DNA from 4 places in the Micromonospora sp. AMSO1212t genome. Region 4 is predicted to be linked to each of the others. Evidence: riboswitches for the same ligand, from Rfam matches in the RefSeq annotation. Region 4 holds a riboswitch; each other region holds the start of a gene.

Region 1 (2,166 bases), on a different contig from region 4:
CCACCGCCCGCACACGACACGCGAGACCGAACCCACCGAGCCGGCGCCCCACCAGCCCGTCGATCTTGCAGTTACGGCCCGCGGGATGCCCGGATTGCCCGTTGCAACGGGGCCACAACTACAAGATCAGCGGGGCGGGCGGGCGGGACTCAGGCGGAGTAGCCGCGCGTGGAGACCCAGTGTGCCAGGTCGATCGTGGTGACCCAGTACGAGGGCAGCGACGGGTCGGCCGAGTCGGCGATGCGTACGGCCCGGCCGTCGTTCTTGTAGCCGACCACCGCGACGTAGTGGCCGCCCGGGAACGAGTGCCAGCCGCCGTTGGTGTCGGTGGCGGTACCGGCGACGTTCGCGACGACCCCACGGCCGTTGTTGATCGCCTCGACCACGTCGGCCTGGAGCCGGTCCATCTGGGCCGGGGTGGCAGTGCCGGGAATCATGCGGGTCCGGTACGGGTTGCCCTTGACCTGCTGGTTGAGCACCCGGGTGGTGTCCTCGGCCGAGTTGGTGCCCATCTCGGTGGTGCCGAGAGGGCCGGCGAGCGCGTCCTGGCTGCGCTCGATGCCGGCGGCGCTGAGCGCGTTGCGCACGGCAGCCGGACCGCAGTAGAAGTAGTTGATCTGCGCCTGGTAGTCGTAGTCGAGCGACTTGCTCGACGGCGGCTTCGGCTTGGCCTTCGCCGTGGTGTCCGGGTCGGCCGCCTTCTTCGACGGGGAGGCGCTCGGCGACGCGCTGGGCGCGGCGGAGGCGCTGGGCGACGCCTGCGGCACGGCGATACGGGCCTCGCCGCGGCTGGCGGGCTGCTCGCCGAGGCGGGCGGCGCCGAGATCGGCGACCGCCGCGGTGTTCTCCTGGACCGGGGCGTCGTCACCGGCGGCGGCGACGGTGCCGGCACCGGCGGCCAGCACGAGCGCGGCGGCCGATCCGGCGATGATCTGGTACGGGCGTTCGGTGACGATCCGTCGCAGCTGACGCTTCAGGTGGTGCTTCACGAAATCCTCCACGGGGCGTGAGCGGCACACGCCGGCCCGGCACGCGGAGGAGCTCACACGTGCTGGCGGGGCCGGATGGCCGGGGGATCGGGAACGCCCGTGATGCCGGGCGCCCAGGGGGCGGTTGCCGGTCGCGCGTCAGGCGAGCGCGGGCACCGCGGTGCCGTGGAGGCGGGGGGACGATCGAGGGGTGGGCAAGAGGGGTAACTCCTTCCGTGGCCGCCGACCGGGTTAGCTGACGGATTCGGGCGGGAAGTACGCCCTACCGCGGGCCGTAGGCTCGCGGATTCACCCCGATGTTGCTCATGGGTCCCCGGTTCGTGGAACTCGATTAGGCGGGTCGGTGCGGCGTCGCCGTCGGCGATCGATTACCGCATCGGACGCGCCGACACTACCGGTGGGTATGTCCCATGCCAAGCGCTCCCACCTGCGTAAACGTGATCCGCGGTAACAGATTTCGGAACACCCGGTTACTGACTTCACTCAATGGGACAAGCAGTTTCGACGGCGCCCGACGGCGGAAACAGGACAGACGGCGAGCAGCCGACCGGCAATTGCGCGACTCGATGACCCGTTCTGTGCCCCGCGCCCGATTCGGTGACCCGGGTGACCGGGCTCACCATATTCCGGGTAACGATTCGGTCGAGACGAGGCGTGTCAGCCGACCCGGGCCGGGCGCCACCGCGCGTTCCGGACCGCAGCGGGCACCGGCAGGGCGCTCGTCGTCGCACTCCGGTACGGCAGAGCGGGCCGCAGGGCCATGGTTGCCGCGTACGCCTCGGCGGCGAGCGTCCGGGCGGCCTCGGCGGCCAGTTCCGCGTCCCGCCAGGCCGTCCGTTCCCGCGCGGCGGCGCGCTCCCATCCGGCCCGGCGCCCGTCCCTGACCGTGCGGGCCAGCACGATCTCCTGCTCGGCCGGGTGCCGGCGCGGATCCCACCCGTTGCGGTGCGCCAGCACGTCGGCGAGCTGACGGGCGGTCAGGTCGCCCCGCCAGTGCGCCGACATGGCGGCGTGGTGCAGCCAGCGCTCCCGGGCCGCGTACTCGCCCGGGGTGCGCGGGGTGCGCGGGGCGCCCAGCGCGGCGGCGCCGGCCAGGCGGCGGGCGGCGCTGTCCGCCTCGTCGTACGCGGTCCAGGCCCGGTCCGCCTCGTCCTGCGCGGCAATCCACTGCTCCCGG
Region 2 (2,166 bases), on a different contig from region 4:
GCGGGTCGGCGTTGCGCACGAAGTACGCGGCCAGGTTGTTGCCGTACGTCCGGTCGCCGCCGGTGGCCACGCCGCCGAAGCCGCTCTTCTGCGCGGCGAAGTCGCAGGCTCGCCCCTTCGGGTGCTCACCCGAGCCGCTGGGCCGGTGGCACGAGACGTACCGGGTGAAGCCCGCCGCCTTGGCCTGTTGCAGCGCGTGCAGCGTGCGCGGCGTGATGCAGCCGTTCGCCGGGGTCGGGTCGTTGACGCTGCACGACTCCGACGGCCAGGAGCCGTCCGAGTTGCGCGGCGCGGGCTTCGCGTTCTTGCTGGAGGTGCCCTGGACGCTGCCGCCGCTGCTGCTGCTGCTGCTGCTGCGCGAGGCACGGTCGTTGGCGACCTCCAGGGCGCGCTCGGCCTGCTCCTTGCGCTTGCCCATCACCGCCACCTGCTTGCGCTGCTCGCGGATCTCGCCGTCGAGCTGGGCGCGGGTGCGGGTGGCCTCGTCCCGGGTGGTGATCAGGTCGCGCAGCGTACGGTCCTCGTGCGCGGCGACCTGCTCCAGCGCGGCGGCCCGGTCCATGAAGCCCTCCGGGCTGCTGCTGCCGAGCAGCGCCCCGGCGGTGCCCAGGCGGCCGTTGCGGTACGCCACAGCGGCGATCTCGCCGACCTTGGCGTCCCGGACGGCCAGCTCGGCGCCGACCGTCTTGAGTTGTTCGTTGAGTTGCTTCTGGCGGCTCACCGACCGGTTCAGCGCGGCCTTCGCCTCCAGCCAGCCCTTGCTGGCCGCGTCGAGCTGTGCGCGCAGTTCGGGGGTGCCGCCCTCGTCGTCGCCGGGCGCGGCGGCGAGCAGGCCGGTCGCCGGCGCCGCCGAGGCGGGGGAGACCGGAACGGTCGCGACGCCGAGGGTCAGCGTCGCGACGAGCAGGGCCGCCAACCGGGCGGCCGTCCGTCGTACAGGTGCCACTGGGGGCATTCACACGTCCTTCCGTCAACGCCGACCGGGTTAGCTGACGGGTTCGGGACGGAAGATCCCTACCGCTGACGCGGATGCACCCCACGTACGTGGTTCCCCGGCTCGTCCCTGCGGACGATTAGGCGACGGCCGCCCCACCGGGGCCGGTGGCGCCCGCGGGTGCGGCCGCGACCGAGACTACCGGCGCTGCCCGGGCACGGCTCCGTGGAGTAGTGCCACTAGGCGGGGCAAAACCGGCATAAGACTACAATAGCCACAGTGATTTAAGTGTGTCCTAATCACCACTCGGTCTGTCCGCACACTCCGGCCGACGCTCCGGGTTCGACCTGCAACGTGGCGTGATCGATGGAGAAGTCCTCGTGCAGGGCCGCCCGCGCGGCGGCCAGGACCCCGGCCGGGTCCACGCCCGGGTCGGTGGTCAGGTGCGCCGAGGCCACCTCCATGCCGGAGGTGAGCGTCCAGACGTGCAGGTCGTGCACCTCGGCCACGCCGGGCACGGCGGCCAGCCGGTCGTGCACGGCGGTCACCTGGAGGTGTTCCGGCGCGGCCTGCACCAGGATGCGCAGCGCGGCCCGGCCGAGCCGCCAGGTGCGCGGCAGGATGAACAGGCCGATGCCGACGGCGACGAGCGGGTCCGCCCACCACCAGTCGGTCACCGTGATGACCAGCGCGGCGGCGATCACGCCGAGCGAGCCGAGCAGGTCGCCGAGCACCTCCAGGTACGCCCCGCGCAGGTTGATGCTCTCCTTCGACCCGGCGCGCAGCAGCGCGAACGCCACGATGTTGGCGAGCAGGCCGAGCACCGCCACCACGAGCATCGGGCCGGCCAGCACCTCCGGCGGCTCGCCGAAGCGGCGTACCGCCTCGACCAGGACGTAGATCGCGACGGCGCCGAGCAGCACGGCGTTGGCGAGGGCGGCGAGCACCTCCAGCCGGTAGAGCCCGAACGTGCGCTGCGGGTCGGTGCCGGCGCGCCGGGTGGCGGTGATCGCCGCGAGGGCCATGCCGATGCCGAGGACGTCGGTGAACATGTGCCCGGCGTCGGAGAGCAGCGCCAGCGAGCCGGTCGTGAAGGCGGCCACCGCCTCGACCACCATCAGGGCGGCGAGCAGCGCGAACGCGGCCCAGAGGCGGCCGCGGTGGCGGTGTGCCGCGTTGGCCACCGCGCCGCTGTGGTCATGACCTGCGCCCACGCCAACACCCTCCCTGCC
Region 3 (2,166 bases), on a different contig from region 4:
CGTACCAGGCCGCCGGGTCGGTGCCGGCACCGACCGGCCCACCCAGAGCCTTCTGGTACGACGCCAGCAGCGCCGCGCCACCGCGGATGTTCGCGGCCGGGTCGGTGCGCAGCGTCCCCGCGTCGAGCCCGGTCAGCGCGGCGGCGGCGTCGAGCGTCTGGAGCGAGGCGGGCGGCAGCGGGGTCTCCCGCTTCGGTGCGGCGGCCGTGGCCGGATCGAGCTTGAGCGGGCGGGCGTCGTCGCCGCGCGGGTCCTCGTCCTCGTCGACGTGGGCGCTGCCCGGCACGGCGAGGATGTGCGCGGCGTCGGTCAGGTGCATCGGGCCGTAGCCGCCGCTGGTGCTGGGCTGCCCGGTGTGCGTGTCCCAGCGGGACTCCAGATAGGAGACACCGAGCAGCACGTTCTGCGGTACGCCGTACTCGGCTGCTGCGGCGGCGTATTGTTGTTGCCGGTCGCTCGCGGGCGCGGACGTGTCCGGCGCGGCGGTCACCGGGCCGGTCGTCGCCAGCGCGGTGGCCGTGGCCACGGCGGCGGCGAGCAGTATCCGTCTGCCAGACGGCGGGGCGGAGAGGTGCATCGAACCTCCTGGACAGGGATGGGGGTCACTGCGTTTCCACCCTCACTCCGCACACCCGTGAGGGTCAATACCTTTCCAGTGGGTAATCAGCCCTGAAAGAAAATTTCACCTCCGCGCGGGTGCGGCACCTCATCGCGTACGGAGTGTCACGGCGCTGGAAGTTGCGGATCGATAACGGTGGTCCCTACTCTGGTGAATCGTCGGCCGCACGTCTCACCGTCCAACCCGGTCGGTGACGGTCCGACACCGCCGAGTCGCCTTCGGGCGAGCCGGGGAACCAGGTACCTGGGGTGAATCCGCAGCGATGCGGTAGGGCGGCTCCCTTCCCGCCCGAATCCGTCAGCTAACCCGGTAGGCGGTACGGAAGAAGGAGTACGGACGCCCGGTGGCACTCCATGCCCAGCGGCCGTCGTCGAACCGGTCGGTCGACCGGTCCACGGCTGTGCCGCGTACCCGCTGGTCCCGCTTCACCACCGCCCTCGCCGCCCTGGTCGGCACCGCCGTCGTCCTGACCGGCGGCACCACGGCGGCACACGCCGAACCCTCGGTCGCCGAGATCGAGGCCCAGATCGACCGCGACTGGAACAAGCTCGAACCGGTCATCGAACAGGTCAACGCCGTACGCGGGCAGCTCGCCGCGCGGCGCAAGCAGGCCGACGCGCTCGGCCGGCAGATCGCACCCCTCCAGGCCCGGGTGGACGCCGCGCTCGGCCAGGTCGGCGGGCTCGCCGCCGACGCCTACAAGGGCGACAACCTCTCCACAGTCAACGCGCTGCTCGGCAGCCGCTCACCCGGCGATCTGGTCAACGGCCTGGAACTGCTCGACCGCTTCGCGCACCGCCAGCACGAGCAGGTGCGCTCCGTCGCCGCGCTGCGCGACGAGCTGGCGGCGAAGAAGAAGCCGCTGGACGAGATGATCGCCGGTCTGGCGCGTACCGAGGCCCAGCTCGCGGCGAAGAAGAAGCAGATCGACGCCGAGATCGCCAAGCTGGAGAAGCTGCGGCTCAAGGTGTACGGCAAGGGTGGCGGCGGCCCGCTGCGCCCGGCGCCGTGCCCGGCCGGCTACCCCGGCGGCCCGGCCGGGGCGGCGGTCAAGTTCGCCTGCGCCCAGATCGGCAAGATCTACGTCTGGGGCGCGGCCGGACCGGACCACTTCGACTGCTCGGGCCTCACCATGGCCGCGTGGGCCAAGGGCGGCGTCTCGCTGCCGCACAGCGCGCGCCAGCAGCACGGCGTGACGAAGCGGGTCAGCCGCGCCGAGCTGCGCGCCGGTGACCTGGTCTTCTACTACAGCGACCTGCACCACGTGGCGATGTACGTGGGCGACGGCTGGGTGGTGCACGCCTCCCAGTCCGGCAAGCCCATCACGATGAAGCGGGTCGACGACGGCGACATCAACAGCTACGGCCGTCCCGGCTGAGGTCGTGGTCCGGGGCTCCGCCGGTGACGGCGGTGCCCCGGGCGCGGCGTCAGCGGGTCGGCCAGGTGCGCCAGCTCTGCCAGGACCGGCTCGGCGTCGGGCCGCGCTGCCCCTGGTAACGGGAGCCGTAGACGGCCGAGCCGTACGGGTGCTCGGCCGGCGAGGAGAG
Region 4 (2,166 bases):
CTCGTTGCCGTACCGGCGGGTGTCGTTGTTGTGCCAGGGCGCGAAGCCGCTGTTCTGGAGCGACCAGTCGCACGCCTTGCCCTTGGGGTGCTCCCACGGCCCGCCGGACCGGTAGCAGCCCACGAAGCGCTTGAAGCCCGCGCGCCGGACCTCCTTGTACGCGTGCAGCGTGCGCGGGGTGACGCAGCCCGAGGTGGTCGGGTCGTCCTCGCTGCACGACTCGGCCTTCCATCCGCCGTCGGCGGTGCGGCCGGGGGCGATCTTGGCGACCGGTGAGGTGGCGGAGACCAGGCCGCCGGTGAAGCCGAGACCGCCGACGAGCTTCAGCGCGCGCTCGGCCTGCACCTTCTCGCGCTCCATCGCGTTCTTCTGCTTCTCCTGCTCGCGCACCTCGGCGTCGAGCGCGATCTTGGCCTGCTCGGCGCGGGTCTTGACCGCGTTGATGGCGGCCAGGCGCTGCGCGTTGAGGAGGTTCAGCTCGTCCAGGGCGTTGACCCGGCGGACGAACGAGTCGGGCGAGTTGCTCTCCAGCAGCATCGCCATGGCGCCCATCCGGCCGGTCCGGTAGGACTGGGCGGCGAGCTGGTTGACCTGAGGGCTGAGCGCTTCGAGTTCGGCCTGTGCCGTCTTCACCTCGGCCGCCAGCCGCCGCTGGCGGTCCTGCGACTTGGCGAGCTTCGCCTTGGCCTGGAGGAAGTTCCGGTTGGCGGCGTCGATCGCCTCGGTGATGAGTGGCGGTTCGCCGTCCTCCTCGTGTCCCGAGGGAGTGCCGGGGGCCGCCGCGGTGGGGGCCGCGGTCGCCGGGGTCGGCCCGGCCAGCACGGCCAGCGAGGCCAGCACGGCCACCACGGGTGTCAGCCAGCGGCGCAGGGGTGCCGTCACAGTGTTCCCTTCCGTCGGCCGCCGACCGGGTTAGCTGACGGGTTCGGGACGGAAGTGGCCCCTACCGCTGTTGCGGATTCACCCCATGTACCTGGTTCCCCGGCTCGCCCGCGGGCGATTGGGCGGCGGCACCGCTGGCGCCGGTGCGCGCCTTCGGCGGTGACCGGCAGCGAGGTTACCTGACAGCACTCCTGAGGATCTACGTCCGGAAGCCGACCAATAGCGAGATTTCGCCGTGGCGCACCGTGACCAGCGTCGCGTTTGAAATCGATGGTCACGCTGCGGAGTGTCACCATGCGGCCTCCGTACTCTTCCCGCCGCCGAGCGCCTCCAGCGCGTCGTCCCGTCCGGCCGGCGGTCGGGCCGCGGGCGCCGCCGGCTCCGCGCCGCGCGAGCGCCGTCCGGCGGTCGTCACGATCGCGGCCAGTCCGGTCGTCAGCGGTACGGCGGCGATCAGGCCGAGCGTGGCCACCGCGCTGCGGACGATCTCCTGGGCGAGGAACTCGCTCGTCAGGATCTCGCTCACCGGGCGGGAGTCCGCGACCAGTAGGAGCAGCAGCGGCAGCGAGGCACCCGCGTACGCCAGCACGATGGTGTTGACGGTGGACGCGATGTGGGCCCGGCCGACCCGGGTGGCCGCCCGGTAGAGCTGCCGCCGGGACAGCCCCGGGTTGGCGTGCGCCAGTTCGGTGACGGTGGCCGCCTGGGTGACTGTGACGTCGTCCAGCACGCCCAGCGAGCCGATGATGATGCCGGCCAGCAGCAGGCCGTGCAGGTCCACGTCGCCCTGGAACATGGACAGCGTGGTGGCGTCCTCGCTGCCGAATCCGGTCAGGTGGGTGGCGGACGTGGCGAGCAGGCCGAGCACGCCGGTGACCACCAGGCTGCCGAGCGTGCCGAGCACCGCCACCGACGTCTGCGCCGTGATCCCGTGGGTCAGGTAGAGCACCACGAACATGATCAACGCGGCGCCCACGATCGCCACCAGCAGCGGGGGCTGGCCGGCGCCGATGCCCGGCAGCACGAAGCCGAGCAGGATGGCGAAGCTGGCCACCAGGCCGCCGAGCGCGGCGAGCCCGCGCCAGCGGCCGAACGCCACGATCGCGGCGGCGAAGAGCACCATCAGCCAGATCAGCGGCGTACCGCGCTGGTGTTCGGCGATGTTGTAGGACTTCACCGCCGGATCGGCGGGGTCGGTCAGCTCGACCAGGACGACCTCGTCGCCGACCGCGACCCGGGGCGCGCCCGGCCCGGCCGGGATCGGCGTCTCGACCTGCCGGCCCG

Evidence for each region. A riboswitch is a leader RNA that binds a small molecule or an ion and turns the genes downstream of it on or off. The one in region 4 is predicted to bind cyclic di-AMP.
Region 1: another riboswitch for cyclic di-AMP. It lies ahead of F8279_RS02355 (C39 family peptidase); the one in region 4 lies ahead of F8279_RS06190 (hypothetical protein).
Region 2: another riboswitch for cyclic di-AMP. It lies ahead of F8279_RS19470 (hypothetical protein); the one in region 4 lies ahead of F8279_RS06190 (hypothetical protein).
Region 3: another riboswitch for cyclic di-AMP. It lies ahead of F8279_RS22665 (NlpC/P60 family protein); the one in region 4 lies ahead of F8279_RS06190 (hypothetical protein).

The regions. Positions count from the first base shown of each region.
Region 1 covers NZ_WBKS01000004.1:109,618-111,783, forward strand. Annotated here, with positions in the region: gene F8279_RS02355 (C39 family peptidase) at 150-1,001, opposite strand; cyclic di-AMP (ydaO/yuaA leader) riboswitch at 1,195-1,337, opposite strand; gene F8279_RS02360 (hypothetical protein) at 1,647-2,166, opposite strand, start outside.
Region 2 covers NZ_WBKS01000079.1:12,424-14,589, reverse strand. Annotated here, with positions in the region: gene F8279_RS19470 (hypothetical protein) at 1-955, opposite strand, end outside; cyclic di-AMP (ydaO/yuaA leader) riboswitch at 960-1,090, opposite strand; gene F8279_RS19465 (cation diffusion facilitator family transporter) at 1,234-2,148, opposite strand.
Region 3 covers NZ_WBKS01000107.1:8,997-11,162, forward strand. Annotated here, with positions in the region: gene F8279_RS22660 (N-acetylmuramoyl-L-alanine amidase) at 1-577, opposite strand, end outside; cyclic di-AMP (ydaO/yuaA leader) riboswitch at 815-949, shown strand; gene F8279_RS22665 (NlpC/P60 family protein) at 963-1,997, shown strand; gene dcd (dCTP deaminase) at 2,047-2,166, opposite strand, start outside.
Region 4 covers NZ_WBKS01000013.1:50,972-53,137, reverse strand. Annotated here, with positions in the region: gene F8279_RS06190 (hypothetical protein) at 1-882, opposite strand, end outside; cyclic di-AMP (ydaO/yuaA leader) riboswitch at 886-1,017, opposite strand; gene F8279_RS06185 (YibE/F family protein) at 1,172-2,166, opposite strand, start outside.